Regions from separate parts of the Hahella aquimaris genome, predicted to be linked through region 1. Evidence: predicted binding sites of a transcription regulator. Region 1 holds the regulator's gene; each other region holds the start of a gene.
What was found. The regulator LexA, encoded in region 1, represses DNA repair genes until DNA is damaged. The targets are predictions, from matches to a motif close to TACTGTNTANNTANACAGTA.
Positions count from the first base shown of each region.

Region 1 (7,925 bases):
GTTTTCTGCAATTCTATATGACCGCCGCCCATCTTGCATAAATCAAGGGCGAATCACTTATCAACCATTACAAACAGAGCGTCAAAACTAATTGAAAGCCGTCAGTAATACCTGATTTTTTTACGGATTTTTGGACGCTGACTTTTGTGAGAAGTCATACACAGAAGGTATGAAATGAAGAAGCATCAAGAAAGTTCATCCCTCTGCGCCCTGGCTATTTACCAAGCCAAAGAGCCCTGATTCCACGCTGGCTTGCACGGTAACAAATGCAACGACATATTAAGCAAATAAGCCTCTGCGCTGGACACCCGGCACTAGAAACCGCGTCGTAGATTCTATCTGATCAAAGATGATGCCTACACCAGCCATAGGGATGAGATTCTAAATCTACGTCCAACATAAGTAGAGCAAGCTGATAGGGAAAGTTTCGCCCAAGCATCCCAAAGGGTCTAGGCCATACCCCCTCTTGCCCCATCATAACAAGACAAATACCATTTCCTTCCAAAAACACAATTGCACTAGCCCTTAGGGCATTATTGAACACAGGTTTAAGGAGTAACAGTGAATCAGACGTCCCCTTCGCAGAAGGTCGTTAACGACTTATTCCGCATCGCGGAGTTGCTGCGCTATACCGAACAGATAACCCCTTACGGGTATGCCTGGCTGATGGAGTTTTGCGCAAATGTAGAAGCCAAAGAGGATGAACAACAATTCGGCGCGCCCATTCCCTCAATTCGGCCATTGACCGGCAACGCGCCAGAGCCTTCTGCAACAGCTCTATTATCCCGCCGAAACGGCTAATGAAATTAAAAGTACGGATCTATTAAACATACGCCAAGGATTTGGCTTTTACCTTAAACGCCAGAGGCGACCTGAAGCTCCTTTTTAATCGTCGTCATCCACTTCGCAAAATCCGCATCCAAGGATTTCGCCTCATCTTCCATCCAGTCTTGATAATCTTCGTAACGCCCGAGCCGAAACCATTGCACCAATCGTTCAACATCATCTGGATGCTGTTCGAACATGTACCTTACCGCCCAATAACCCCAATGATAGATACGCGACTCATCGCTACTGTAGTTAGAGTGTAATATATCCGAAAAGCGCGCCATTTCTGTTAAGGCCGCTTCTTCTGCGTCTGGATAATGCTCCAACAAGGCGATATATTCGGCGACGCCTTCGGCCCACCAGACATTTCCTTCAACATACTCCGACTCCAAACCATACATGGTGTATCGTCCGTCCAGATAATGCACAAACTCATGATCTAAATTCAGCACCTGATGGGAGTCTGAAACATCCTCAGACTGGTAAGCCAAAACCCGCGCCTGGTTCGCTTCATCAAAAGGGTCGCCCTCATAGAAAACGCCGCCAGCGGTCACAGCATCGGAATCAAACAATAGCCATCCCAGATCAACGAATGTGTCTGAGTCTTTAAATATAACCATTTCCAGAGTGTCATTCTGGTCGTCAGCAACAGGCTCTCGTTCACTGCTCAGCATCTCGTGGAAGATGTCTTCGCGCCGTGACAAAGCCTCACAGGCGGAGTCAAATTGATCCTCCGTCATGGATTGGGCCCTAATTATGACCGTCCCGACACACGCGCGCTCACGACGAAAAATAACGGTTTCGACTCGCTTTCTAAAGTCACAGGCGTTGTACAGTCTACAGTTCGCCTTGTCGTAATAATCCACTGAGCCGGCCAGAATGCTCCACACATTCGCCGTGTCACGGCTCAGGTCATACCTGTTGATCAAGCTACGTATGAAGTGACCTGTATCATCCTTTATCGTTTTATATTGCAAAAAGCGTCCGAGTTCTTTGACGGCATTCATCAATAGATACTCACGGCCGCCTACCAGCCACGAATCTTTATCAACAATGAAGCGATAGAGTGCATTAGGAAACTGCGAATCATGAGAGGCAATGTCGACAAAGGCGTCATTGTCATGGCCTTTATAGTAGATATTGAAAAGCTCGTTTAACGCCGAATCATAACGCCCACTGGCGCCGGTCAATGAGCCCAGTTTCTCTAGCCAGGAGACCGAGTCATTGACGACCGCTCCCTGATTATCGGAACTGTTTACCAGTTTAAAAGACAACTCCGCCAATCGGGCGCTACCTGTTCCGGCAGAGCCTTGCAAAGCATTATTGGCAACTTGGACGACAGCTATCGCAACCTGCTTCTGCAACGCCTTTCCATATAATTTCTTCTTACGCGGGCGGTTTCTCTCCAGCACATATCCCGCATGCAAGTATTGAGTGAGGTTCGTCAGTTCATAGAAGTTATCGTCTTGAAAATAAGATGATTCTGAAGTGGCTGTTTGCGCTACGGCGGACATGTTGGCTTCTGAAAATATATTGAGAAGAGCTTGTTCTTCCATGAAGACCATTTCCCTCACACAACGATGATCCATTCCCCATATAGCCAGAACAAATTCGTCACCCGAAAGCCCCGTCATTCCGTCCAAATAGCAATCAGGCTCACTCTCTTCCTCGTAATAAGATTCATCCTCTTTAGTTCGACAGTATGCCGGCAGCGGCGGGGGTAACTCTGATAGCTTTTCCGGTTGCTCCGAATTGTGTCGAAAATATTTAAAAAGCTCCCCACCGCCCTTCGACCATGTCATTGCGCTGACAGTGAGAATGAAAAAGACAACGCCAACCACAAAGGGGGCCCTAAACCATCTATTCGCTGGCGTCATTACAATTCCTGAAGAGATTTACAACTTGTATAAAGAATTCGTCGCAGATTATGAAAGTACCGCACGGGCAATGAAGATATACCGGTAGAACTTATCGGTCTGTCTAAGAAAAGCATCAAATTGTATCAAAAACGCCAAGCCGATAATGCATTGGTTCAACCAAAGGCTATATCGCCTTACCGCCATACACACGCATTCTATCCAGCCACTGTTTTCGGGATTTAGGGTTTGAATCTTCCACCGCGCCAATCAGAGAGGTTCGGATCGGCGAAACGCCACAAATCCCCAAGATATTGCGTTTTAAGCTTTTTAAGCTGTGCGCGCGATAAAACCAGCGATATACAAACGCAGGCATCCCCATCGTCACGACAACATGCGCCCTGCGTCCTTTCAATAAGCGCCTGGGCCATTTATCGCCGCCGCTTATAGCAAAACCCGGACGCAGCGTCTGCTCCAGAAAAGCTTTTAATATCGCCGGGATATCTCCCATCCACAACGGATAAACGATAAACAGACATTCAGCCCACTGGATTTCTTTTTGTGCGGCGATAATCACCTCCGGCGGAAATTGCTCTTCAAACTCCTGTTTAGAACGCAACCAGGGAAAACTCAGTGTCGCCACCGCCAACCTACGCACCTCATGTCCTGCCGTCTCCGCGCTTTCTGCATATGCGTCAGCCAAAGCGTGACAAAATCGACCTCCCTGAGGGTCTGGGTGCCCCTGAATAATCAAAATGCGCGAGCCCATCTGCTGCTCCCTGAGAAACTAAACATTCTCTTATATTCTCTCGATAAACCATGATAGGCATTTGTTGCTGGTCAATATTCAACTGTTTCGCTTGAACTAGTGGAGCCCTATGTGAGTTTTCATCTTAAACCTCAGTCACTTAGACATTTTTTCTTTACTTGCCCACACCATTACTGTATACATAAACAGACATGGATAAACATATAGTGTACACTGATTTTATCAGACCTTTTTGGGGTCGCCGGAGGGTGGAGTGATTAAGCTAACCAAGCGTCAGGAGCAGGTTTTACAACTGATTCGCGAGCATATTGAGGAAACGGGTTATCCACCTACTCGGGCGGAAATTTCCAATCGCCTGGGATTTCGCTCCGCTAACGCTGCGGAGGAGCACCTGAAAGCTCTGGCGAAGAAAGGCGCTATAGAGATGGTTCCCGGAGCCTCTCGCGGCATCAGGTTGCCAGCGACGGAAACGCAAAATCAGGGGATTCCAATTGTCGGCCAGGTTGCAGCGGGTTATCCCATTCTGGCCCAGGAAAATATTGAAGAATATTGCGACTTGCCTCCGTCCTTCTTTACTCCTTCCGCCGATTATTTCCTTCGCGTCAAAGGCATGAGCATGAAGGACGTGGGAATACTCGACGGCGACTTACTGGCGGTGCACCGCACGACTGATATCCATAACGGACAAATTGTCGTTGCGCGTATTGGCGATGAAGTGACCGTAAAGCGTTTTCAGCGCCAAAAAAACAAAGTGCTTTTACTGCCGGAAAACGAAGAGTTTGAACCAATCGAAGTGAATCTGTCGCAACAACCGTTGGACATCGAAGGACTGGGCGTCGGCGTTATCCGCCGCTAACAGGGAACGAAGCGCCGACTGCCCTTGCGCGGGCAGCCGGGGGCTTTAGTGTACGGTTTTCGGTTTCTCTTCCGCCTCAGACTGGCGAATTGCCTCTTCCCGCATATCTCCTACCAGTTTAATCGCCGCATTTATCATTGCATGCGCAACGGCTGCGTCATTTTCCGCCAGATATGCCTTGGCTTCCTGACCGAAGCTGATTTTCACCAAATGTTCGCTTCCGCCCCCCATGGGTTGCAAAGCGAAATCACCATTCGGCAATTGAACAATTTCAAAGAAGCTTGATGCCATTTCCAAATCTCCTACTCGTAAGTTCTCACTGAAATGTTTTCCATCGTCCCAACACCCGGGAGCGAACACATCAGAAAACTAGCCACAGGCGCCTCATACATTTTCCTAAGCTGTTATCAGTCGAGGCCTGAGAGGGTTTCTTTCATTCAAGCTTACCTCTACCACTCAAAACTGTGCTCTCTCATCTCGTTGATGAACGCCTGCATGGACTCCAGTATCGCCGTTAACTCCATTGCATATGGAGCGGACGTGGCGGCGATAATATTTTCATTCTGCGGCGTTTCATTTTTTCGGGGGCGAGATATTTCCCCAAATTGTTTCAGCAGTTGAGCCAGCCAGGAATCAGGTTGAGCCGCCGCCAGTTTCATGCTGATTACCTCTGGCGATTCGACTTCCAGCTGGCCTTCCAAGTCAGCGAGCGTCTCAACCTTAACTTTGATGCGACGCTGCTCCGCAAGCTCATTCAAGAAGCCGACATATGCCTGCTGCAGAAAACGCAAAGCCGCCCGTCCGGCGCATTGCTTTTCCGCCACCGTTGAGGATGAATCCCTCCACTGCAACTGCAGCTTGGCGAAAAACAGGTTTTCATTAACAAAAGTCAGCCACTTTCCAGACATACCTTAACTCATCAACAATTGCTCTTTATTAGTGTATAGGTTTTTAACCATAAGTTCTTTAATAAAAAATTCCCCTCCGGACTATTTCCTGAGGCGCAATTCCGATTCGTTTAGACGCCTAAATTTCTTACTATTACCCCCCTCATCCGACTCAGGTTTCCACAAAAAATGGCGGTCAACTATCAGCAACCTCTTTCTCATAGCTTAGCATCCGATCCCCAGGCTCGCCCCTTACACAAGTTAACGTTCAGCAGCAACCCGCCATAAACGCTAACAAAGGCGCTAGTGAGAAAACTAGAATAATATTTTAGACTGCTATAATTTTGTCCAGGGAGAGAAAGTAAGGGAACTGTCTGTTACTTTTAGAAAGAGAGTGAGAAAGACATGGCTTATAGCCGTAACGCAAGAAAAAATATAAATAACGCACTGGTATTACTCGTATTTTCACTAATCGCGCAAAACGCCCCAGCTAAGGCGCCGCCGGATCAGGTTGCACGTTTGGACCAGGATCTCACGCCGCTTGGCGCCGAAAGGGCCGGAAGCGAAGGAGGTGAAGTGCCCTCTTGGGATGGAGGCATTAAGCAACCGCCTGCGAACTACAATCCTGACAAATGGCATGCCGACCCTTTCGATGCGGACGTTCCACGCTTCATCATTAACACCGGTAATGCACAGGATTATTCAGACAAGCTGACCGAAGGCCACAAGGCTCTCCTGCAGAAGTATCCCAGTGATTACATTCTGAAGGTGTATCCCAGCCGTCGCAGCGCGTCTTACCCTGACCACGTCTACGCCGCCCTTAAGCAGAACGCCGCCAAGGCGGAACTGATGCCTCGCGGCACGGGCGTTAAAGGCTCATTGATCACCAGTCCTTTCCCGATCCCTAATCAGGGGGTAGAGATCATCTGGAACCATATCCTGCGCTACCGAGGGGAAGAGGCTGCATTTCGCTCTTCGTTCGCCGCCACCCTTCCAGACGGCTCTTACACGCCGGTGACAACCGATTATGAGTATTTCTTTGTGTATGCTCAGCAGCACAATCGGCCGGAAGACATTGACAACAAAATCTTCTATCTCAAGACGGAGGTAGTCGCTCCCGCCAAGCTCGCTGGCACCATGAACCTGGTGCATGAGACGCTGGATCAGATTCGCTCTCCCAGACAGTCCTGGCGCTATCAGGCCGGTGAACGTCGCCTGCGGCGCTCTCCCAACCTGGCCTACGACGCCGAGGCTCCAAATAGCGAAGGCCTGCGCACCACCGATCAGATTGATATGTACAACGGAGCGCCGGACCAATATGAATGGACGCTGATCGCCAAGAAGATCATGTATGTGCCTTACAACGCTTACCAACTGCACTCCAGCAACCTGCGCATGAACGACATCGTGCGTCCCGGCCATATCAACCAGGAGCATGCCCGCTATGAAGCCCACCGGGTGTGGGTGGTGGAAGGCGTCCTGCGTGAGGGGTTGGGTCATATCTATCACAAGCGCCGCATGTACTTTGACGAGGACTCCTGGCAACTGCTGGTTGCGGAGGACTATGACGATAAAGGCGAGCTGTGGCGTGTATCGGAAGCCCATTTGGTGAACTACTACGAGGTGAAAGCCCCCTGGACCACGTTGGAGGTTATTTACGACCTGAAGTCAGGGCGTTATTTCGTCGACGGTCTGGATAACGAAGAAAGGCCTCGTGACTTTGCGCCCGGACTGAGAGACAGCGACTTCTCAACTTCAGCCGTCCGTCGCGCCGCCAGACGCTAGCTTTCTTAAATCAAAACCTACCCAACTTTCTGCCCAGTCCTGAAATAGGTTGACACCTATTCAGGACGGGTCACTCCCACAAAAAAGGCCGCTGATTATAGCGGCCTTTCTATTACTGCGACTTACTTAGCTATACGCGGCTTAGCCCGCATTAGAAAGCTCAAGCAGCAGTTTATTCAGACGGCTTACATAGCCAGCGGGATCTTTCAGGTTCTCGCCGCCGGCCAATCGCGCCTGATCAAACAGCACCCAGGTCAGATCTTCGAAACGCGCGCCCTGCTCTTCACCCAGTTTTTTCACCAAAGGATGCTCAGGGTTGATTTCAAAGGTCGGTTTACTCTCGGGCAACGCCTGACCCGCCGCTTCCATGATGCGACGCATTTGCACGCCCATATCGTACGCTCCTACCACCAGACAGGCGGGAGAGTCGGTCAGACGATGAGTCACACGCACTTCTTCCACATGGTCTTTCAGCACTTCCTTCAAGCGGTTAAGCAAAGGTTCCGCCTCTTTGGAAACCTCTTCCTGCTTCTGCTTCTCTTCTTTGTCTTCCACTTCGCCCAGGTCCAATTCACCTTTGGCGATATCCTGGAAGTGCTTGCCGTCAAACTCGTTCAGATGACTCATCAGCCACTCGTCAATGCGGTCATGCATCACCAGCACTTCAATGCCCTTCTTGCGGAAGATCTCAAGATGGGGGCTCTTCACTCCAGCGCTGTAGGACTCGGCAGTGATGTAATAAATCTTATCCTGCCCTTGCTTCATACGGCTGACATAGTCTTCCAAAGACTGGGTCTGTTTGTCGTCATCCTGGTGTGTGCTGGAGAAGCGCATCAACTTGGCGATTTTCTCGCGGTTAGCGAAGTCTTCAGCAGGGCCTTCTTTCAACACGCGGCCAAACTCGTCCCAGAAGGACTGATATTTTTCCGCATCGTCAGCAGCCA
Region 1 is NZ_CP132203.1:3,641,973-3,649,897, forward strand. It holds gene O5O45_RS16105 (hypothetical protein) at 562-801, shown strand; gene O5O45_RS16110 (collagenase) at 855-2,705, opposite strand; gene O5O45_RS16115 (NAD(P)H-dependent oxidoreductase) at 2,872-3,453, opposite strand; gene lexA (transcriptional repressor LexA) at 3,707-4,309, shown strand; gene O5O45_RS16125 (hypothetical protein) at 4,355-4,600, opposite strand; gene O5O45_RS16130 (DUF6586 family protein) at 4,759-5,217, opposite strand; gene O5O45_RS16135 (DUF1329 domain-containing protein) at 5,773-6,981, shown strand; gene htpG (molecular chaperone HtpG) at 7,123-7,925, opposite strand, start outside.

Region 2 (7,925 bases), 3.3 Mb from region 1:
GTAGTGGCTTATAAGCTTGCAACGCTCAGCTATTGGATTATGCGGCGCTTATTGAAAGCAAAATATATCTCTTTACCGAACCTGCTGGCGGATAAGGCTTTAGTTCCTGAGCTGATTCAGCAAGACGCGACGCCTTCCAGGTTGGGAGGGGCGTTGCTGAAGGAGCTGGACGTGGAGCGACGGAGAAGTCTTGAAGACGAGTTTGAAGGCCTGCATAAACTCATTCGGCAAAACGCCAGTGTAGTGGCGGCGCAGGCCATTGCGGAGTTAATTGAAAAAGGGCGTGTCGCAGGCCAAGACGGCAAAGAAGGGCAATAACATGAATAATTCGCAGATCGGCCTGTTCGATCAGGAAGCTGGTGAGCTTGTAGCAGGCGTCGACGAAGTGGGTAGAGGGCCTTTGGCGGGTCCAGTCGTGGCGGCGGCGGTCATATTAAACCCAGAAAAGCCTATTGAAGGCCTGAATGACTCAAAAAAACTAAGTCATCGCCAGCGGGTTGCGTTGTCACGGGAAATCAGAGAAAAAGCGCTGGCGTGGGCGACGGGGTGGGCTACTGTCGAAGAGATTGATCAAATTAATATCCTGCAGGCCTCATTGCTGGCGATGCAGCGTGCTGTGGCAGGCTTGCAAGTTACACCGGATCTGGCCCTGATAGACGGTAACAAAGTCCCCAGGTTGGAAATGCCTGCTGAAGCGATTGTTAAAGGCGATAGCAAAGTGGCGGCCATTGCGGCTGCTTCTATACTAGCTAAAGTAGAGCGTGACGAAGAACTGGATAGATTAGACGCTATATTCCCCGGGTATGGGCTGGCGGGACATAAAGGCTACCCTACGGCTCAACACTTATCCGCTTTGAAGGAGCTGGGGGTGACGGAAATACATCGGCGTAGTTATAAGCCGGTGCAGCAGTTGTTGCAAGGTGATTAAAGTGGCTAAGCATATCGTTAGTAACCTTCCCATCAGCGCCGTCGCCGCTGTGTTGCTATTCTGTTTTGGCGCGTCCGTGCAAGCGGAAATCTATAAGTGGGTTGATGAGCATGGAGAAGTGCATTTCAGCGATACGCGTCAGCACAAAGACGCCAAAGTTATAAAAGTGCAGCCCAATGTTACAGACGCGCAGAAGCGCGACGCTGAGCAGGTTGGTCAGCGCTATCAGCGTATCTATGAGCAGTATAAGGTTGAAGAGGCCGCGCGGGTCGCTCATGAAAAAGAGCGTGCGGCTCAGAAAGCCAAGGTAGATAATTACTGCGCGCAGCTTAGGAAGGATATCAATCAGATTGATCAAGGATACGCCTTCGCCCGCATTAAAGATGACGGCACGCCTGAGTATGTTTCTGACGAAGAAATTGCCCAGAGGCGTAATAAGTTGCAAGCGTTATATCAAGAAAAGTGCGCCCCTTAGCATTCGTTAAAAAAAGAGGGCTTGAAGCCCTCTTTTTAGTTCTGAAGCCCGGCGCTGACCCAGATCAGCGCGCCAAGTCTTTAAGTTTGCCTTTGACGCCTTTCCAATCATCCGCATCAGCCGGCGCGTCTTTTTTCTCCGTGATATTCGGCCAGACGCGGCAAAGCTCTTCATTCAGTGCGATAAATTCCTTTTGATCTTCCGGCAACTCATCCTCGGAAAAAATGGCTTCGGCGGGGCACTCTGGCTCACACAGAGCGCAGTCGATGCATTCGTCCGGATCGATAACGAGGAAGTTAGGGCCCTCATAAAAGCAGTCCACCGGGCACACTTCGACGCAATCGGTGTATTTGCACTTGATGCAATTTTCGGTAACAACAAAAGTCATGGTCTGATCCCTTATTATGAAACTCTGCGCGATTGCTCAGTGACCGTTGGGCCGCGCGATTTAGTATTGTAGAAAACCCTTTCGGCGCAAGCAACCCAGGCATCCTTGCAACGCCCGGGATACCTGAGTTTTCAGGTGTTCTCACTCATCGATTTCAGCTCATACAGCATATTTAATGCGTCTCGCGGAGAGAGCGAATCCACGTCCAGCTTTTGCAAGCGGGTCTCCACTTCGCTTGGCTCGATTCGGGCGAACAAATCGTCCTGGAGCGAAGGCGTAGGAGCCGTCAACGCAGGCTTGGACGCGCCGCTTTCCAGCTGTTTCAATTGCCTTTGCGCCTGATTGATGACCTGAGGCGGCACGCCCGCCAGTTGCGCCACCTGTATTCCGTAGCTCTTGCTCGCCGGACCCTCGTGTACAGTATGCAGGAAGACAATGCTGTCGTTGTGCTCCGTAGCGGTCAGGTGCACGTTGGCGACATTTGCGTGCGTCTTGGGTAGCGCGGTCAGTTCAAAGTAGTGTGTGGCGAACAAGGTAAAGGCCTGAATTTCTTGAGCTAAATGCTCGGCGCAGGCCCAGGCCAGTGAGAGTCCGTCAAAGGTGCTGGTGCCGCGGCCGACCTCATCCATCAAGACCAGACTCTGGCGGGTGGCGTAATGCAGGATGTTGGCGGTTTCCGTCATTTCCACCATGAATGTGGAGCGTCCGCCAGCAATGTCGTCCGAGGAGCCCATGCGGGTGAATACGCGGTCTATCGGGCCGATGGCCACTTGAGCGGCGGGCACGAAGCTGCCGCAGTAGGCCAGGATGACAATACATGCGGTCTGGCGCATGTAGGTAGACTTACCGCCCATGTTCGGGCCGGTAATGATCAGCATGCGATGTTTGTCCTGCAGATCCAGATCGTTGGGGACGAAAGGGTCCTGGCTGACCTGCTCAACAACTGGATGACGACCGCCTTCGATATGCAGCATATGCTCATCTGTGAGGTCCGGGCAGACCAGATTCAGTGTCAGCGCTCTTTCAGCAAAGTTGGACAGCACATCCAATTCTGATAGGGCGCGAGCGCTGTCCTGAAGAGGGGCGAGCTGTTCTGCGATGGTTTCCAGAATCTGGTCATAGAGCATCTTCTCCCTGCTCAATGCGCGGCTCTTGGCGCTCAGAGCTTTATCTTCAAAAGTTTTTAGCTCGGGTGTAATAAAGCGTTCGGCGTTTTTCAGTGTCTGGCGCCGAATATAGTCAGCGGGCGCCTGGTCGGATTGTGTGCGGCTCAGCTCGATGAAATAGCCGTGAACGCGGTTATAGCCCACTTTTAAAGAGGACAGCTGCGTGCGTTCTTTCTCGCGTTTCTCAATTTCCAGCAGGTAGTCGCCTGCGTTTTCACTGATGCCCCGCAATTCGTCCAGCTCTTCATCGAAACCCTGGCGAAGCACGCCGCCATCGCGAATGACGACAGGAGGATTTTCTTCTATAGCGCGGGCGAGAAGGTCTGCGATGTCTGGAAACTCACTGATTTGTTTGGCCAGGCGGCGCAAGTGAGCGTCGCTTAGCTCCTCCATCTGCTTCTGTAAGTCAGGCAGGAGCGTCAGAGTGTCCCGCAAGCGGGCGAGGTCGCGAGGGCGCGCCGAGCGTAGCGCTACCCGAGACAGGATGCGTTCGCTATCGCCAATCTGTTTGAGTGTCTCGTGTAATGCTTCGAACTGATAGTCTTCCAGCAGCTCTTTAATGGCGTTTTGACGCTGGCGCACCTCTTCCTGGCTGCGCAACGGACGATTCAGCCAGCGACGTAACATACGGCTACCCATGGCGGTGGCGGACTTGTCCATGACCCAGGCCAGCGTGTGTCTGGAATCTCCCGCTAAATTAACGTCAATTTCAAGGTTTCTGCGACTGGCGGCGTCAAGGATGATGGAGTCTTCGCGGCGCTCCCGAATCATAGTGCGGATATGGGGGAGTTGAGAGCGCTGCGTCTCCTGAGCATACTGAAACAGGCAGCCGGCGGCTTCAATGGCGACGCTCATGCCTTCACAATCGAATCCAGCCAGGTCTTTAGTGCGAAACTGCTGACATAGCAGGCGTTGGGCTGTTTCCTGCTCAAAATACCAAGGTGGCTGTTTTTGAACGCCAGTGTAGTTTTCCAATAGCGTCAGGAAAGGGAACTGCTCGCTGATTAGAATCTCTGCAGGGCGTAAGCGTTGCAGTTCACTGGCTAACGCTTCGGCTCCGCGCACTTCCTGGATCAAAAAGCGTCCTCCGGCGATATCCAGAGTGGCCAGACCGAATAAATCCTTATAAGCGCTTATCGCTAAAAGTAAGTTGTCCGACTTCTCTTCCAGAAAGGCTTCATCGCTGAGCGTGCCTGGTGTGACGACTCTGACGACCTTACGTTCCACCGGCCCTTTGCTGGCGGCGGGGTCGCCAACCTGTTCGCAGATGACGACGGATTCACCAAGGCGAACCAAACGGCCGATATATCCCTCTGCGGCATGGAAGGGAACGCCCGCCATCGGAATGGGCTGTCCGCCGGATTGGCCTCTTTGCGTCAAGGTGATATCCAGCAGCTCAGCGGCGCGGCGGGCGTCTTCGTAGAACAGCTCATAGAAGTCGCCCATTCTATAAAAAACGAGCTGATGAGGATGTTTCGCCTTGATGCCAAGATACTGTTGCATCATTGGCGTGTGTTGGGGTTTGATTGCGGATTCAATAGCGGACATGACAGAACAAAAGGATTGTGTAATTTTATGAATGAAGGCGGGATTGTAAGGGAAAGCCATGGCCTTAATAAAGGAGGCCGACTACTGTCCCGGAGCGTAATGCATGACCTTCCTATATTAAATTGGGGTTGATGGTGACGGAATGAACGATGAGATCAAGAGTCTGGCGGCGCGTTTAGGCATAATCCTGGGGGAGCGGGGCCTGAAGGTGACGACAGCTGAGTCTTGTACCGGCGGTGGAATCGCCTATGCGATTACCTCTGTCGCGGGTAGCTCGAATTGGTTTGAGGAAGGCGTGGTCACATACTCCAATGAAGCCAAGCAGTCGCGTTTACAAGTGTCGCCAGCGACTCTGATGCGATGCGGCGCAGTCAGCGAAGAGGTTGTGAAAGAGATGACGCTTGGCGCTTTGCAACGTACGCAGGCGCAGCTTGCTATCGCTGTGAGCGGAATAGCGGGGCCTGGAGGTGGGACCGCAGAAAAACCCGTCGGACTGGTTTGGGTTGCGTGGAGATTTCGGAATGCGCTCTTGGCGCAGAGCTTTCATTTTTCCGGGGATAGGGAGCAAGTGCGTCTGCAGTCCGTTGTGGAGGGATTGCGGGGAGCGATAGCGGTGTTGGAAAGCAATTTGTAGAAAATTTAAGCGTGACTTTGGACGTTGGGTTGTGGAATAATGCTGTCAATTTATACAGTAATTCTGGGTTGGAATAACAACTCGTACCGGTTAAATGAAATAAAGGGTGTTTAAGAATGGATGACAATCGTAAGAAGGCGTTGACGGCCGCTTTATCACAAATTGAGCGTCAGTTTGGTAAAGGCGCGGTCATGCGGATGGGGGAGCAGCCGAGAGAAATTATTCCTTCCGTCTCTACTGGCTCGCTTGGACTGGATATCGCTCTTGGCATCGGCGGTTTGCCATATGGACGTATTGTCGAGATCTATGGACCGGAGAGTTCCGGTAAAACCACTCTGACTCTGCAGGTGATTGCAGAAGCGCAGCGCCAGGGCAAAACCTGTGCGTTCGTTGATGCGGAGCATGCGCTGGACCCTATTTACGCAGAGAAGCTTGGCGTTAATATCGATCAACTGCTGGTTTCCCAGCCCGACACGGGCGAACAGGCTCTGGAAATCGCCGATATGCTGGTTCGCTCCGGCGCGGTCGATGTCATCATTATCGACTCCGTTGCTGCGTTAACGCCGAAGGCGGAAATCGAGGGCGAAATGGGAGATTCCCACGTTGGTCTGCAAGCCCGTTTGATGTCACAAGCTCTGAGAAAGTTGACCGGTAGTGTTAAGCAGGCGAATTGCTTGATGATCTTCATTAACCAGATTCGTATGAAAATCGGTGTAATGTTCGGGTCGCCAGAGACCACTACTGGCGGTAACGCGCTTAAGTTCTACGCTTCCGTTCGTCTTGATATTCGCCGCGTTGGCTCCGTGAAAGAAGGAGAGGAAGTCGTTGGTAACGAGACTCGCGTGAAAGTGGTGAAAAACAAAGTGTCGCCGCCTTTTAGACAAGCGGATTTTCAGATCATGTATGGCCGCGGTATTTACCGCACGGGAGAGATTATCGATCTGGGTGTGAAAGAAGGCTTTGTTGATAAGTCTGGCGCTTGGTATAGCTATAAAGGCGACAAGATTGGTCAAGGTAAAGCCAATTCATCCCGGTATCTGGAAGAGCATCCTGAAATTGCGGTAGAGATCGAAACCGCCATCAGAGATAAATTGATGCCAAAGATGCCAGCAAAAGAGAAAGAAGCGCCTGTCGCCCCAGTTGAGGCTGAATAAGGCCAAATCATACTGGACGTGTTTGCTCCATTCAAAATATAAGGGCGGCCTTAGAGCCGCCCTTATTGCGTTTCCTTGTCCATATTCCTTCTCTCTATTTTTCCGTATCGAGTATTGTCCTTTGTCGGATGAAGTGTTGACCGGGCTAGAGGACTTTCTTGGTCATAATCTTGGAAGGCTCACTTTCCATGCCGTTTATGTCCAGTACGGTGACAGCGAAATAGTGAACGCCTCTTTCCAGGTTGGAAAACGCATACTCATACTGCTGATCCCCAACTTCGACGTATTGCCAGTCGTTGTCTGATTCATGTTGGTGGTACACGCGGTAGCCTTCTAATTCATATAGCTCGATTTCGCTACCGTCTTCCCGGGTATATGGCGGTTCCCAGATGATAAACGCGCTACGGGCGTAGTTCGTTGATTGTTTTGCTGCGGCGATTTGGGGAACGTCCCCGTCGATACTGGAAGAGTCGCTTCCAGATCCTCCACCACCGCCACACCCTGTTAAAACAGCGCTTGCTAGAGTGAAGCTGAAAATGGCGGTGATAGATCTACAATTTGATTTGGCGCGGTGAAAAATACTTTTTAAGTATGAAATGGCTTTGAGCTCAAAGTTAACTTGATTCAAATCATTCCCCTATTAGTAGAGTTAGAGTTATAAGTTGGCGTTATAAACAGATAACGCCCCGCGCTCTTAGTCAGGATTCGTGCCAATAATAGCGGGGTGTCGATAATTCATATTAAAAACAAAGAGTTAGACTTTTTGTTTATCTCTTTCTGGATTTGGACTATTGTGAAAAGGGTTGCCTTTTTCTTACCAGAACGCCGGCATTTGAAGTTATTGCTATAAATTTCAAATAGTTAGATTGTCTGCAATTGGCGACAGCCATTGTAGAAACGAAAATGTAACTTGAGCAGTTGTGGAGAGGGAGAACGAATATGAAGTGGGTCGTATTGCTAGCTATCGTGGTCGCGGTCGTGATTTGGGTGGTTAATAGTCGGAAACGAAACCCTGTGAGCGATCCTGAAGTCAAAGAGCTTGATCAGAAGCGCTATTACGTGACGCCACCTAAGCCGGGTGACCTAGAACCTGAGGATAAAAGCGGCACGCAATACTAATTTGGCGGAAGGTTTTAAAGCGGTAATGGCCAGCTGCTTTTAGTCAGAGCGACCATGACGATATAGGCGAACGCTGTATAAGCGCTAAGTCCGAACAGGATGCGAGTCCCTTTTGTCTTGCCTCTCTTGAGCGCGAAAACGCCTAACGCGATGTAAATGATTAACCCCACCACTTTTGCGGTGAGCCATCCATTATGGAAGGGGTATTGCTGGAGCTTGAGCGCTAGTCCTATGGCGCTCAGCAGTAGTACCGTGTCGATAATGTGCGGAAGAATCTTACTTAACTTACGCTGTAAGAGCGGGCTTTCCAGAATCATCCAAATGAAGCGCAGGGTAAAGGACGCGAAAGTCAGCGCAACGCAGGTCATATGAATGTGTTTGAGCAGCATGTAGCTCATAGTGGGCTCCTTTCACAGCTTCTTTATTATTTAGGTTTGTTTGAACGACGGCCGCCTATTAGAAATTCTTTCCTTAAAAACTTAAAGTGTTAGTCAGTATTTCTTTATCTATTGC
Region 2 is NZ_CP132203.1:349,575-357,499, forward strand. It holds gene lpxB (lipid-A-disaccharide synthase) at 1-318, shown strand, start outside; gene rnhB (ribonuclease HII) at 320-928, shown strand; gene O5O45_RS01755 (DUF4124 domain-containing protein) at 930-1,403, shown strand; gene fdxA (ferredoxin FdxA) at 1,468-1,791, opposite strand; gene mutS (DNA mismatch repair protein MutS) at 1,923-4,505, opposite strand; gene O5O45_RS01770 (CinA family protein) at 4,648-5,139, shown strand; gene recA (recombinase RecA) at 5,256-6,293, shown strand; gene O5O45_RS01780 (fibronectin type III domain-containing protein) at 6,439-6,921, opposite strand; gene O5O45_RS01785 (hypothetical protein) at 7,233-7,412, shown strand; gene O5O45_RS01790 (SirB2 family protein) at 7,427-7,810, opposite strand.
Region 2: a site for LexA is predicted at 5,180-5,199, ahead of recA (recombinase RecA). Genes of this name have one in related genera too.

Region 3 (7,925 bases), 1.4 Mb from region 1:
CCCCGAACATCGGCTGGTAGGGAAGTTCTCCTTTACGCATGTCGGAAACGATTTCCTCTAATTCATGGATAACGTCCACCATGGCGTCCAGAAAAACCATTCTGCAGTTGCCTTTAAGGGAGTGCATGCTGCGGAACAGCTCGTTGATCAAATCAGGATTTACCTGATGCTCCAGGGTCTGAATCGTATGTTCTATCTCTTCGACATTTTCCTGAAAGCAGGCGACAAACTCGTCAATCAGGTCTTTTTCCAACTCAACAAACTGTGGGCAGGTAATTGGCTTCATGACATATCGGGCTCCTGTTGAATACGGACATCCCCTTGTGCGACTGCGCCGCGATGTGGAGGCGATTGTTTTTAGTATAGACGCTGGCTGAGCATATCGAGCGGATGCTCAATCAAACTCAAGTAGCGCCAGCTTTTCGCCAAACAGGTAACGATGCCAGGGAGACCAGGCTAGCAAGCTTAACGCCCCCCAGCGCTCCCAGTGATAGTCGAGAATGCACCATTCCTGTCTGACTTTGATGTGGGAGTTCCAGCTTTCCAGGCGGCGGATATTGTGCAGAGTCCATTGAAAGGCGGCGTTCATCCAACCAATGGCCTCATGTAAGTGAGCTTGACCCAGGGCTCCGTGAGGCAGCATTTCCAAAAGCATACGAGCATGTGGGATGTGCTCGGCAAGGTCATTGAAGAACTGTTTGATGCGTTGTTCTGTAAAGTACATAAGCACGCCTTCAGCCAAAATCAAACAATTGTCAGACTCTCCGGCGGCATGCTCCAGCCAGGAGACATCGAACAGCGACTGCTCCAGCATGTGGTAGCGATCAGAGTCGCTGAAAAACAGGCGACGAGCGGCGATGACGTTGGGCAGGTCGAGATCGAACCATTGAATCTGGCCGTTGTCCACGCGCAGGTAGCGACTGTCGAAACCAGCTCCAAGATTAATGATGACAGCATGGGGATGAGCGTTGATAAAATCCGTTACCAGTTTGTCGATGAGGTCCGTGCGGATTGCAATGGCTAACTGCGATAACCACGCGTTACTGAAGCGTTTGAAGTCATAATTGAGGCGCTGGTACATTTCCAGCGCCTTATCGTCATGAATGATGGCGTCGGGGCGCAAGGTTTCCATCGCCCTGGCCCACAGAGGTAGGAGTGCGGTTTCTGAAATATCTCGCAATTGCAGCGTTTCCATCGTCATGCTCCCTGGATGTTCCCATGGCTGTTTCAGCCGTTAGCCGGCATCAACAAGTCTGGTTTATTTTGACGAAATATCCAGCGTCCGCTTAGTCAAGCGGAGGACGTGCGTACGCGTCCGGGAGGAAGTGGGAGCGTACGCGAAGAACGCTATGAAATGCGTTTATTTAGAAAAGTAGTAGTCTTCGGTAGCCTCGCGCAACCGCTTGTTTTCCAGGTAGTCCTCTATTGCCCGACGGGCTTGAAGACGTCGTTTGGAGGCTTGCTTTTCTTTGCTTTTCCTCTCTTGCGTTTCGGACTCGTAAAAAACGTCAAGAATTGTACTGGCGACGGAATCGGAAGGTTGATTCATGTTTTGCATGGCTTTCCCCTTAGCCTAGTGACGGTTCACTGTAGTTGTTATTTTTTACACTGGAATGACAACCGGCTTACTGCTTGATAACGCGTGTTACCAATCCGTTCCTGCGTTGGTGCGATGCCTTGTCCAGCCGACTGAGGAGTCGTCGGTCTTATGCTGTATATTATTTCACCGATAATACAATTAATTAGGTGAGAGTCGCAACGAGCTGAGATTCTTTTTAGCTTGGTTGAGTTTTCGTGCATGACGCTCATCAAGTTTTTGAAACAGATTGGTGGCGATAGTGTCCAAAACCATTAGGTGGGCCAAACGAGAAGCCAAGGGCGTGAAGGCGTCAGTGTCTTCGTCCACGGAGACGCCGATGTTGAGATTGGCGATATTGGCCAATGCTGACTGCGGCGGGCTGATAGCGACAACTCTGGCGCCGGAGGCCCGCGCCCGCATGCAGGATTGAATCAGGTTATTGGTGCGGCCGCTGTGAGATATGGCGACTATAATATCGTTCGCTTCCACCAGACCCGCGATCAGCATTTGCGTATCTGGATCCGGGCAGGCCTGGGTATCTAGTTTTAAGCGAAAGAACTTCTGTTGCGCATCCGCCGCCACGGCCGCGGATGCGCCATAGCCAAAAAAATATAAGCGGGAGGATTCGGAAATCCAGGCGCATACCTGCTCAATTCGCTCCCAGGCGAGTTGGTTGAAGACCTGCTGCAATGACGACTGCACGTCGCTGAATATCTTGGCGCCTACCTGCTGCAGGCTATCTCCGGAGTTTATTGGGAATGGCGTTTGCTTTTGGATGCTTGCAAGCTGTTGGGCCAGGCTCACTTTAAAGCTTTGAAAGCTGTCAAAACTGATGGTGCGACAGAAGCGCACAATGGTCGGTTCGCTGACGCCAGCCTCAGTCGCCAGATCAACGATACGCATGTGAATAACATCGTTGGGGTTACGCAGCACACACTCCGCCACTTTCTGTTCGCTTTTGCGTAGCCTGTCCCGGTTTTGTCGAAGCCAATTCAATATATCGTGGGGGCGTCCCATCCAACTACCTTGGTGTGTTTATGAGCCCGATAGCGGAATCAGTAGGCAGGGTAAGCCCGTGATTTCGCCTTTGGGGCGAGATTGAAAAACGTGTTTTAAGAATAGACAAAAGCGAAGCAGGATTACACTGACTAAAGTCGCTGACGTTATTGAATAACCGGTGATGGGTTTTGCAGGGCTGCAGAACCGATGCGTTGCTTTCGCAACAGGTTCGCCATCTGTTCTGCCCCCAGCGGCTCGGCGATGAGGTATCCCTGCACGGTGTGGCAGCCGCTTTCCCGCAGGAATTCCAAATGTCCTTCGTGTTCTACTCCTTCGGCGATGACTTCCAGGTTAAGGCTCTTACCCAGCATTATGACGGCGCGGGTGATAGCGGCATCATCGGCGTTGTGATGTGCGTCTTTGATGAACATCCGGTCTATTTTCAGGGCGTTTAGCGGAAAGCGTTTGAGGTAGGAGAGAGAGGAGTATCCTGTGCCGAAGTCGTCCACGGTTATGCGTACGCCCATCTCTCTCAGACGGGAGAGCATAAACTGGGTGCGGCTCATGTTTTCCATTAGCGTGCTTTCCGTCAGCTCCAGGTCCAGCAGGTGAGGGGGAAGCTCTGTGTCCTGCAGGACTTTACGCACCATCTGCGGCAAATTGCTTTGACGTAACTGATGAGCGGAAAGGTTGACGGATACCTGGATATTATCCAGCCCTTCCCGGCTCCAGGCGGCGGCTTGAGCGCAGGCTGCGCCGAGCATCTGTTCTCCCAGCTCGGTGATTAAGCCGCTTTCCTCCGCCATGGGCACAAAGTCACTGGGGCCGATCAGACCCCTCTGCGGGTGCCGCCAGCGCGCCAGCGCCTCAACTCCGGTAATGCGGCCGCTATCCAGCGATAGCTTGGGCTGGAAGAAGACTTCCATCTGCTGATTCTGTATCGCCCGGCGCAACTCGGTTTCCACCTCCAGACGCATACGCGACATGCTGCGCAACATGCGACTGTAAAACTCATAGGTGTTGCCGCCGAGGTATTTCGCCTGTCGCACCGCCATATTGGCTTGCTGCATCAGGGTTTGGATTTCCCAGCCGTTGTCAGGGGCCTGAGTGACGCCTATTGAAGTTGAAACATAAAACTCGTGGCCATCGATATTGAATGGCGCTTTCAGTTCATCCAGTAGTTGCTCGCAGAAGCGGCTCACTTGGGAGCGGCTTTTCGCGGGGGTGAGAATTGCAAATTCATCGCTACCAAGGCGCGCCAAGGTATGTGCGTGGGATGCGGTTTGTGAGATGCGCGTAGCAACCTGCTTTAACAGCTCATCCCCTCGGTCCTGCCCCAGGCTTTCGTTTACCTGTCGAAAACGGTCGACATTCAGGAGCAGCATATTAATGCTGAGTCCTTGCTCCCTTACTTTGCGGAGAATTTTATCCAGACGCTCGCGGAACAGCATGCGATTCGCCAGCCCGGTCAGTTCGTCGTAGTTGAGCAGATAGTGAAGCTTTTCGTCCGCCTGCTTGCGCTCAGTCAGGTCAGAAAAGAGGCCGGCGTAGTGCGTAGTGGCGCCTTCTGTATTAATAACCGAAGTAATTTGCAGCCACTGACAATAGAAATCGCCGGACTTGCGCTTTTCATATAACTCGCCTTGCCAACGGCCCCGCAATGACAGCTCGTCGCGAATACGACTGAAAACCTGTCGCTTGTTGGGAGCCTTGCTGAAATCCTCAAGACTGCTACCGATCACTTCTTCAGTTTCGTAACCCGTAATCTGGCTGAACGCGTTGTTGACGGTGAGAAAACGGAACTCGGTATCCAGCGCGAAGACGCCCTGAGGCGTATGATCAAAGACAGACTTGGCCAGAAGCAGCTGTTCATCGCGACTTTTCTCTTTGCTGATGTCGCGGCGCGACCCGATCATGCGAGTAATGCGGCCAAGCTTGTCGAAGCTTACCGGTTTGCCGCAATCCTCAACCCATATCCAGGCGTCTTTGGCGGTGGTGACGCGGTACTGCACCCGATAAGTGTTACTCAAGCCTTTCAGGCACAGCATCATTTCCTTTCTGATGCGTGGACGGTCGTCAGGATGTATCAGTCCATGCATACGCTCGACGAAGGCGGTCGCCGACATTTCGCGAGGACCAAAGGCGTCGTGAAAGAAAGACTGATAAAGGGAGTTTCTTGGTATATCCCAATCCCACAAGGCCAACCCGGTGGCTTCAATGGCTTGCGATAAACGGGTCTGGCTTTTCATCAGCGCATCGCTGATATTTTTCCGCAGCTTGATTTGTTGACTCAGAATACGGTTGGCTTCGGACAATTCGTGGGTGCGCTCGCAGATTGCGTCTTCAAGCTCCTTTTGCGTTTCCCGCAGTTCATGTTCGATTGCTTCGCGGCGGGTTATTTCATAGGCGAGCTGTTGATTAAGCTGCTCTGAGGCGGAGCGGGCGTTATCCAGATAGTCGATCAAACCTTGCATCTGCAGATTCTGGTTAAGGTAGCGACTGGACGCGAGGTACCATAGCGCGGCGAGCGGATACAGGAAGACGCTGAGAATGGCGGCGTTGGTCAGTAACTCTGGAGGGAGGGGCGATCTGCCCTGTAACAGCACCGCAAGCCACAGAAGAGGCATCGCGCTAAGAATAATAAATGGGGTGCGCCAGACGCCAAGAAAAAAGGACAGAAGGCCTGCGCCTAAGAATTGTGCGATAGTGAGGCTGTCCAGCCATGATGCAGGGAGATCCAGGATGACGTAAGCGGTTATCGGCCCCAACACAGTGGCGATTGCGCTGCTGAGCAATACATAAAGCCTGCTAAGGTTGGCGACGTTGCGGGGTAGGTTGACGCTCTCATCCTGCAATTGCGCCTGAGCCTGTGAGCCGAAGGCGGCGAGCAGAAGTGAACAGATAGCACCCAGCGCAGCGAGACCGATCAGTGGCGCTATAGCGTGGTGAGGAAAGGCGGTGGCGACGAACCCCATTGTGATTAAAAAAAGCAATGCGGCGGCGTGACGACTGCGTCGCCCCAGCTTTATGAGTTGCTCCCGACGCACCATAAGAGGTTTGGGGCGCGCCATGGTCGACATCAGCTTTAAACTGCTTGCTTGAATATCGTTTGTCCCGGGGTGCATGTTAGTATAATTGTCCGATTTCACTGGAATCCCGCCGCACAAACAAACCCGTCATATCTGCTTTTTGACGGTCGGCGAACCTGAAAAGCAGCGATGCAATGTTGTAATAGGCTGTAAAATTATCCAGTATTAATCGCCGCAAATGTGCAAGGCGGCGACTCCGGTTGGCGGTTCAGTGTGCTTATTGTATGTAACATTTTGTTATTTTTTGTTCGTTGTCCCATTTAACCCGATAGTGAACTTGCGCACAAGCACTTCGAATAAAATCGGAGATTGGTCTGCGGTTAAATTCCCTGACATGTCATTCGCGGAAAGCCGTTAACAACAAAGCCCTTCAAACAAAGAGAGGTAAGTCTCAGCAATGGACGTAACGGCGGTATTGGACCCGCTTAACGATGCTCAACGTGAGGCGGTTACCGCCAGCGCCGGCAACCTGCTGGTTCTGGCTGGCGCCGGCAGCGGCAAAACCCGCGTTCTTGTGCACCGCATGGCATGGTTGATTCAAGTTGAGCGCATTGGCGCTCACGCAATAATGGCGGTGACGTTCACCAATAAGGCGGCGCGGGAAATGCGCGAGCGGGTGGAGTCGCTGTTGCATATTCCTACGCGCGGCATGTGGCTTGGCACTTTTCACAGCCTGGCGCATCGACTGTTGCGCGCGCACTGGCGGGAAGCCGGCCTGCCGGAAAACTTCCAGGTCATCGACTCCGATGATCAGCAGCGCATGCTGAAGCGGGTGATTCGGGAGCTGGGACTGGATGAGTCCAAGTGGCCTGCGCGCCAGGCGCAGTATTTTATCAACAGCCAGAAAGACGAAGGGCTGCGACCGGAACATATTGAGCCTGGTAGCGACGCCTGGCGGCAGACCATGAACAAGATATACCAGCGTTACGACGAATACTGTCGGCAGAGTGGGCTGGTGGACTTTGGCGAGTTACTGCTGCGCTCTCATGAACTCTGGCTGCAGAAGCCGGATTTGCTGCAACATTATCAGCAACGCTTTCAACATATTCTGGTGGATGAGTTTCAGGACACCAACACTATTCAGTATGCCTGGCTGCGCGTGTTGGCGGGGGATCGCGTCCCCATGACCGTGGTCGGAGACGACGACCAGTCCATCTACGGCTGGCGCGGGGCCAAGATTGAGAACATACAGCGTTTTCAGAATGACTTCAGCGAAGCTGCGTTGGTGCGTCTGGAGCAGAACTACCGTTCCACGCAGACTATTCTGCGGGCCGCTAACCACGTCATTGCCCATAATCCGAGCCGCCTTGGCAAACAGCTCTGGACGGATCAAGGAGACGGTGAGGCGATTGATGTTTACGCCGCTTTTAACGAGCAGGATGAAGCCAATTATATCGTCGAGTCGGTGCAGTCCTGGGTGAATCAGGGGCGCTCCCGTTCGGAAGTGGCGCTGTTGTATCGCTCCAACGTGCAATCGCGGGTATTGGAAGAAGCGCTGATTCGCCGCGGCGTGCCTTATCGGATATATGGCGGTTTGCGCTTCTATGATCGTTTGGAAGTTAAAAACGCTGTGGCGTATTTGCGTCTGGCTCACTTCGCTCATGATGACGCCGCCTTTGAGCGGGTGGTCAATATCCCCCCTCGCGGCGTTGGCGCCAAGTCGTTGGAGACATTGCGCGACGCCGCTCGCGAGCGCAGAGAATCGTTATGGCGGACTACGGTGGCGGCGGTTGGCGCAGGCTTGCTTAAAGGCAAGGCGGGGGCTGGTCTGAAGCAATTTATTGAAATAGTCGAAACCCTGCGTGAGTATGCGAAAGAGAACAGCTTGCAGGATCTGACCAAGCATATGTTGGATGTCAGCGGCCTATTGGAGCATCACGCCAATGAAAAGGGAGATAAGGCGGAAGCGCGTAAGGAAAACCTGCTAGAGTTGGTGAATGCGGTTGCTGAGTATGAAACGCTCGACAATGAATCGCCGTTGGCGGAGTTTCTGACCCAGGCGGCGCTGGATGCGGGCGAGCGTCAGGCGGATGCGGATCAGGATGCTGTGCAACTTATGACGCTGCATTCCGCCAAAGGTTTGGAATTTCCCCTGGTCTTTCTGACAGGTATGGAGGAAGAGTTGTTCCCTCACTCGATGGCGCTGGAAGAGGCGGGTCGCTTGGAGGAAGAGCGCCGTCTGTGCTATGTCGGCATCACTCGCGCGATGGAAAAATTGGTGCTTACTTTTGCGGAAAGTCGCCGCTTATACGGTCAGG
Region 3 is NZ_CP132203.1:5,075,325-5,083,249, reverse strand. It holds gene O5O45_RS22425 (HD domain-containing phosphohydrolase) at 1-286, opposite strand, end outside; gene O5O45_RS22420 (class I SAM-dependent methyltransferase) at 395-1,195, opposite strand; gene O5O45_RS22415 (PA3496 family putative envelope integrity protein) at 1,361-1,558, opposite strand; gene O5O45_RS22410 (MurR/RpiR family transcriptional regulator) at 1,739-2,596, opposite strand; gene O5O45_RS22405 (EAL domain-containing protein) at 2,743-5,658, opposite strand; gene uvrD (DNA helicase II) at 6,065-7,925, shown strand, end outside.
Region 3: a site for LexA is predicted at 5,813-5,832, ahead of uvrD (DNA helicase II). Genes of this name have one in related genera too.

Region 4 (7,925 bases), 2.2 Mb from region 1:
GATTATTGCTTTAGTTCTAGTTACTCAAAGATGGTTTTGGGTTCTAGTATTTGGGCTTGGAACTTTGGCTAGTGGCTTCACTGTTATCGCTAGCATTATCCACTTTCAAATATTCGGGGCTGTAGGTTTTACAATTCTTACTTTTATATTGTGGGCTATTACAATCAGTATTCTAGAGGGCTACTAACTCAGTGAAAAATTTACCTAATAAACAGCTACTCTGGAAGGGCGGCTGGCTTTGGGGCTCACTGTTCTTTTTGCTTGAGTCTCCTGTGTCGCATGCGGAGAGAATTGCAACCCCGATATCTGCCTTACATCTGTATGCAGCCTGTCAGGATGCTGAAAAGAGCGAATATGCTCGCGGCTTTTGCGATGGGGCCATTGATGCACTTTATAGTTCAATGGATGAATGGTGCGTTCCACCAAGTGTGACACATGGCGAAGTTAAGGCGCAGGTAAAGAAAGAACTTCTTGGAAGGGTTCCGCAAACGTCATACGATGCATTGGAGTTTGTAAAGAAGGCCGTTCACCGGAAGTGGCCGTGCCCATAAACCTATTTCAGATTTTATCAAGAAAATACGCGTTCGCAGTGAAGCTGCCTTGGTGATTTTGCTTTTAACTAGAACGTGCAGCAAATTATCATATCTACAGTATAATTGTTCTGACTATAATTTACCGCTCCAGCGACATACTCATTTTTTTTACAGTAAAAATGTCCTCCGTTACTTGGGCCATCCACAACTCTACAATTTGAGTTGTTGCGATCAGTTACCCTACTTTTAAACGCTAGCAGTAAGTCTATATTTTTATCAACGAATACAAGCTTGTTTTTTATTTCGGTTATATCGTTTCTTAATTCACTGTTTAAATTATTCTCTACTATGACTTCAATTGATGGCTTAAGTAAGTCTGCAACTATTCTTGGGTCTGGGGGAGGGCCATCTTCACCTTTAAAATCTTTGTTTCCCTTCATTTTATTTATTAATACTTTTCTATAGTCTTCCTCGTCCACAATTTTCCGAGCTATGGTGTTTAGTTGGCTTTCTGAAACTCTTGACTCAAATATTCCAGATGCATACCCTGCAAATAGTGTTACTACCGCTGATATTATGGCTACAAGTATATCTCGGTTATATGGCATGGTGTGTCCTCCTTTGATCTTGGTTGTGACTCCAATAAAAGTCAAAAGAAAGCTTTCTTATCCAACTGTGAGTATATCTCCCCACCTAGTAGTATAAGCAGGAGAAAGCCTCCCTCGCTTCATTCCCCAGGGCTGTTGAATACCTTGTCCAGCAAACCAAACAACGCCACCTGTTCCCCGGTTCAGCTTATCTAGTGTCTCCATAAGCTCCACACTACCGCGCCTCCCTTCGTCCTCTTCAAATAGATGACGCTGGCAAACCCCAGGAGGGGAGAAGTCACAAAGCATTACTCCGGCCTTCAAATAGCGGTAGCCATCCCGCCAGATCCTCTCCAGTAACACCCTGGCAAGTTCTATAAAATCGCGGGTATCGTCAGAAGGAAAAGGCAGCTTTCCGGTTGCTGCATTGGAGTAGTATGGTTCACCTTTGGAGAATTTGCCGGTCTGGATAAACACGGTAATGACGGAGGCGCGCTGTTTCTCCCGGCGGAGCTTTTCGGCGGCGCGACTTGCGTATTCGCATACGGCCTCACGCATGTTCTGAAAGCAGGTAATGCGCTCGCCAAATGAACGACTACAGATGATCTGTTTCTTGGGTGGCGGGGCGTCTTCTAACTCAATACAGGAAACGCCGTTAAGCTCGTTAACCGTGCGCTCTACCACAACCGATAAGCGCTTGCGGAGTAGGGCGGGGTTCGCTTCGGCAAGCTCTAAGGCGGTGGTAATGCCCAGAGCGCCCAGGCGAGCGGCAAGCTTTGAACCAATGCCCCAGACCTCCGAAACCGGCGTAAGGGTCAATAAACGGCGCTGACGGTAGCGGTCGGAGAGATCGACCACGCCGCCGGTAGCTGGGTAACGCTTGGCTGCATGGTTGGCGAGCTTGGCTAATGTCTTGCTCGGAGCGATGCCCACACAGACGGTAATGCCGATCCATTGCCCGATGGTCTGGCGGACCTGCTGGCCGAACTCGACCAAATCCAAACAGGCTGAGACGCCGGACAAGTCGAGAAACGCCTCATCTATAGAGTAGACCTCACACACCGGAGCCAGCTCGCCTAGGGTGCGCATAACGCGGCTGGAGATGTCCGCGTAAAGGGCGTAATTCGATGAGAAGGTAACCACGCCGTGTTGTCTAACTAGGTCGCGGAACTTGAAGATAGGCGCGCCCATGGGAAAGCCAAGCGCTTTGGCCTCCCGTGAGCGGGCGACAATACAGCCGTCGTTGTTGCTGAGTACCAGGACGGGCGTGTCCTTCAAATCGGGTCGGAAGAGCTTCTCACAGCTCGCATAGAAGTTGTTGCAATCAACCAGGGCGTAAGTCATCTGCTGAGTATCCGGACAACGCCTGACACCACGCCGAAGACTTCAATCTCAGGCGCGTCTATGGGCTTGTAGCGCTTGTTTCGGGGGAGCAAGCAAGGGGTAGGGTGGAGCTGTAATTCTTTGACTGTGAACTCGCCGTGTAAGGCTGCAATAACTATGTCGCCGTGCTTGGCGGTAAGGGAGCGGTCCACTATCAGGATATCACCGGAATAGATACCGGCTTCTATCATCGAGCCGCCCTGAACGCGGACGTAATACGTGGCGGCGGGGTGCCTGATACATAGCTCGTTGAGGTCCAGGGCTTTTTCTATGTAATCCTGGGCGGGGCTCGGAAACCCGGCTGAAACGTGCTCCAAAAACAACGGGAGTAAACGCCTGCGCATCCTTGCACCGCTGCGACCAAGTAGCGATACGCGCATTGTGACCTCTAAAATGACAAAATATACTGTATAAAAATACAGTATCCCTCTGACGTGTCAAGAAACTCTCACGGCTTGCAGAATCAAGTGGCATGGTTTAACGATGGTTCAATAATCTAGTGGCTATACTTAAGGTGGTAATGAGATCGCATACGAATTTGCATATGAACACTCAATGTTACTCGTGACTCAGGTTGTTTGGATTTTTTGGGCTTTTTTAAATGGAATCAATAGATTGGAGGAAGTGACTTCGGAGTTGTGAGCTTAATAAACGCGCATGCGGGATATACAAATGTTAAGTTTCTCAATAAAGAATGATCCTGCCCACAAAGATTAGACACGTCATTAAGCGACTTTCGATGCTTCATAACTCTCTGGGCTGAGATAGCCATTTGCGCTATGAAGGCGGATTCGATTGTAATCCACTTCGATATACTCAAACACGGCTTCACGCATTTCTTGTCGGGTTGCGTACCGCTCTCCGTGAATCGCTTCCACTTTCAGGGAGTGAAAGAAGCTTTCCACACAGGCATTGTCATAGCAATTGCCTTTGCCGCTCATGCTGCAACGAAGCCCATGCGCCTGAATCAACGTCTGATAGGCTTCTGAGCAATATTGGGAACCTCGATCTGAATGGACGATCACCCCTTTGGGCTGACGTCGACGCCACAACGCCATGCGCAAGGCGTCGCAGACCAGCTCCGATTTCATTCGCTTGCTCATCGCCCAGCCTATGACTTTACGGCTGAACAGGTCCAGCACGACGGCTAGATACAGCCAACCTTCTTCCGTCCACAAATAGGTGATGTCACCCGCCCATTTTTGATTTATCTCCGTTGCATTAAAGTCCTGCTGAAGAAGGTTTTCCGCCACAGGCAGGCTATGCCTGGAGTGAGTGGTGGCCTTAAACTTTCTGGCGGCTTTCGCTCTCAAGCCCAAGCGTTGCATGCTTCTGGCCACCGTTTTACGGTTAGCCTGGACTCCCTGTTGCGCCAAGTCTTTGGTCAGCCGGGGCGCCCCATTACGCTTTTTAGCTTTATCAAAAGCGGCCCCAACTTGGATGTCCAGGGATTGCTGACGCTGTCGTCGCAGAGAAGGGGCTTTCTGTCGATGGAGCCAAACGTAGTAGCCGCTTCTTGAGACCTGAAGCGCTCTCGCCATGCAAGTGACGCGGAAAAGGCTCGTGTGAGAGTGCATAAAGGCGTACCTCACTTCACACTTTTGGCGAAGTACGCCGCCGCTTTTTTTAACACGGCAAGCTCTTCCGCCTGTTCAGCCAACTGACGCTTCAGGCGGGCGTTTTCCTGGGCCAGTTGCTGTTCCGTTTCGCCACGATCCTGCGCCAGTCGGGCTTTACTGCGCCAATTGTAAAGTTGTGACTCGTGCAGACCCAATTGCCTTGCGGCGTCGCTCACGCCGATACGTTGAGCTAGCGCCAGGGCTTCCGCCTTGTACTCGTCGGAATAACGTTGGCGAGATTTGGAATTTGATGTTTTCTGTTTGGTCATAGTTCACCTCTGTAGCGTAGTTTACTCGCTTAACGGGGTGTCTATCATTGGTGGGTAGGATCAGAAGCACTCAATTTAGGAGCGAACATGTCAGAAGTGAATGTATATGAGCAGGCTCTAGTAGCCGTATTAAACGAAGCCAAGTCGATGGGTGTTGAAATAGATAAGTTGTTTGAGAATGTAAGTGCTGGAATTATGGGGAATAAACCATACGTGTTGGTTGATTCTACGCATAAAGCAGACGTTATAGATGTTCTTAGAAAAGCAGTCAATAAGCTTGAGTCACGCCACGCAGAAACTTAAAAGTTGATACTATTTTCGCTGCGTAGTGTGGAGCTATTTTCCACAGGGTTGCACTTTAGCCCTAAAGAAAGGCGTTACATATACTAATGGATAAGGTGGATATTATATGGACTGGGAAAAGCTACTCTCTACTAGAAGACAACAAAGCTCACATAAGGGAGATGAGGTGCGGAGTGAATATAATAAAGACTACGATAAGATAGTTTTTTCGTCTGCATTTAGGCGTTTAGGAAGGAAGACACAGGTCCACCCTTTAGCGCATCACGATCACGTTCACACTCGTTTAACTCATTCTTTAGAAGTCGGAAGTGTTGGAAGAAGCTTGGGGCTTAGAGTAGGGAATTTTTTATCAAAAAAAGATGTTCTTCCTCAAGGTGTATGCTCACCAGAAATTGGTGCAATTGTTCATGCAGCTTGTTTGGCGCATGACATAGGTAATCCTCCATTTGGGCACGCAGGCGAATTTGCTATTCGTCATTGGTTTAAGGAAAATAGCCACAAACTTTGTTTAAGAAGCCGAAGCGAACGAAATGATTTTGAAATATTTGAAGGCAATGCTCAGGGATTTAGGATCGTATCAAAAATAGAAAATAATTATAACGATGGAGGTCTGCGATTAACATATGCGACATTGGGGACTTTGGTGAAATATCCATGGTTTTCTAATCACTGTATCGCTGAATCCAAGGGGAAATTTAACTTTTTTCAGTCAGAGAAGGAGTTTGTAGAAGAAGTAATGGAGGAATTGGGTTTAAGTAGTGGTAACAGCGTCCAGTTTGCTAGGCACCCTTTATCATTCTTAATGGAAGCCGCTGATGATATTTGTTACATAATACTGGATATAGAAGATGCACTTGAACTAAACATTCTGAGAATTAGAGATACTTATGATATATTTGAGAAGCTTTCTGGGGATAATGTTTCAGATGGTAGCTCTTATGATCTGCATCATACAAATCGACGGCTGGTAGCTCCCCTAAGAGCCCGTGCCATTGAAAACCTGATAATAAAATGTGCAAGTATATTTGAAGAGAATTATGATAAAATAATGTCAGGTGATTTTAATGGAGATCTTATTGGTCATATTAAAGGGGCCGAAAGCGAAGGTTTGGAAGAGGCTAAAAATGTCACTGAAAAAGATATTTTTATAACCAGAATAAAGGTAGAGCTTGAGATCGGTTCTTACTCTATTCTTGAAACAATTTTATCGGCATATATAGACGCCGTTAACGAGTTTAAGGTAGGTAAGTTATCGTTTAAATCAAAACGCGTATTAGCCCTTATGGGTGCAAATAAGTTAGATGATAATGCTTCTTATCATCAATGTTATCTTCGAGTAACGGATCTGGTTTCAGGAATGACTGATAATCATGCGGCTTATGTGGCGGCACAATTATCAGGTCATGTTGGCTGATGTAATAAATTAAATCCTAATGATGCCTGGCGGCGAACGTATTTTAGTGTTTAGTACGGTTTTTCGTGAATGAGATAGTTCGAGCCTTTAGGGTTTGTACACTGGAATCATTAAATCGATATGAAAACAAAAATAGCCCCAATTTTTCTAATTGTCATGCTCGCTGTGCTTCTTTATGGATGTGGCGATAAATGTAGCAGCTATTCAGATTTCTCCTGTAGTGAAATAGAAAACGCTACATATAACGCTTTCTTCTATTTTCCAAACAATAATGAATATTATCTTGGTGTGGCACACGGCCTTAGTCAGTGTGGTTCTATGGCGCATAGTTTTGCTTCATCTAAAAACCTTACTGGTAATCGAGAGTGGGGCTATATTTGTTGTATGAAAGTAAAAGGATCAGAATGCTACGAAAAGCACAGGTAAATTCATGGATGTAATACTACTAATATTGGGTGTGGCTGCTCTATTTCTAATTACTCAAAGATGGTTTTGGGTTTTAGTATTTGGGCTTGGAACTTTGGCAAGTGCCTTCACTGTTATCGCAAGTGTTATCCACTTCCAAATATTAGGGGCTGTAGGTTTTACAGTTCTGACCTTCATATTATGGGCTATTACAGTCATGATTCTTGGAAGCGACTAACTCAGTAGCGCTCCGCAGATGTCATACGATGCATTGGAGTTTGTAAAGAAAGCGGTTCATCGGAAGTGGCCGTGCCCATAAGTCGATCTCAGGTTTATCAAGAAAGCACGTGTTCGCAGTGAAGCCGCCTTGATGACCCTTTCTTATCCTTAGAGACATTTATAAATACTGGCGAACCAATATGATATCCCCCCACCTAGTAGTATAAGCAGGAGAAAGCTTCCTTAATATAAAAACAGGCGAGACTTATAAGTATGGAATAAGCGGGTATGGTTTGGATCAAAATGGACAGTCAAAAAGGGCTCAGGCTCAGGTGAATAGGCTAAATTGAAAGGCCGGTTATACACAATAAGTTTCAAAGCTGAAAGCTGCGAATAACTTGCCTCGGATGGATGCGATTAATACAGAAAAGAATTTAACAAGAGGGTATGTTAAGAATTTTAGAAAATTGCCTCCAGGAATGAAGTATCCAGTGATTAGGCTTCCTTTGCGTAATAGGAGATGATTTCATGTTGATTGATATTGCTGTAACAGCAGCCGATTCATATGAAAGAAAGTCGGAGTTTAATGGTACTACAAATTGTGTGTCCGCCATGTTTCTACTGGAGCTGCCCAAACACTATGATGCTGGAAAGATAGAGAAAATTATTATTGAGCTTGGTCTAGACGAGTCACGGTATTATCTCGATGATGACATTTTGGTATGTTGTAAGCCGTTTGATTTTGAGGCCTATTGGAGGCTGAATGACTTTGAGGCAAAAGAGCTTATATTTGAAATAATATACAACACGCTATTTGCGCTGGCTGCTGAGTTTGGCTGGAGAAAGGAGCCGCTTGAAAATGCGTTGGCAGCCAATAAAGAGAAGGGGTACTCATTAACCTACGGTATTGTGAAAAAGAAAAGTCCAGATAAGGAAAATACTGCAATGCTTAGTATTGACTTTGGACGATTCGATGCTCGTGTATATGTCAGGTTTGAGTCTGTTAATGATGGGTGTCATGGAGAAGTTGATATAGTGAAAACGCTACCTCACACAATATTCTTTGATGATTACCTTGGCAAGATTAAATGGATTGATAATAAAACTGTTGAAGTAATACCATCAGGGAGTGATGCTCCGAAACAATCCATAGTCATGCCATACTAAAATATCGCCACACTCATTGAGAGTCT
Region 4 is NZ_CP132203.1:1,451,796-1,459,720, forward strand. It holds gene O5O45_RS31930 (Rap1a/Tai family immunity protein) at 273-551, shown strand; gene O5O45_RS06800 (hypothetical protein) at 620-1,141, opposite strand; gene umuC (translesion error-prone DNA polymerase V subunit UmuC) at 1,199-2,464, opposite strand; gene umuD (translesion error-prone DNA polymerase V autoproteolytic subunit) at 2,461-2,883, opposite strand; one part of gene O5O45_RS06815 (IS3 family transposase) at 3,229-4,121, opposite strand; one part of gene O5O45_RS06815 (IS3 family transposase) at 4,121-4,391, opposite strand; gene O5O45_RS06820 (hypothetical protein) at 4,479-4,694, shown strand; gene O5O45_RS06825 (deoxyguanosinetriphosphate triphosphohydrolase) at 4,801-6,108, shown strand; gene O5O45_RS06830 (hypothetical protein) at 6,229-6,534, shown strand; gene O5O45_RS06835 (hypothetical protein) at 6,539-6,751, shown strand; partial or broken gene O5O45_RS31935 (hypothetical protein) at 6,975-7,082, shown strand; gene O5O45_RS06840 (hypothetical protein) at 7,261-7,899, shown strand.
Region 4: a site for LexA is predicted at 2,908-2,927, ahead of umuD (translesion error-prone DNA polymerase V autoproteolytic subunit). Genes of this name have one in related genera too.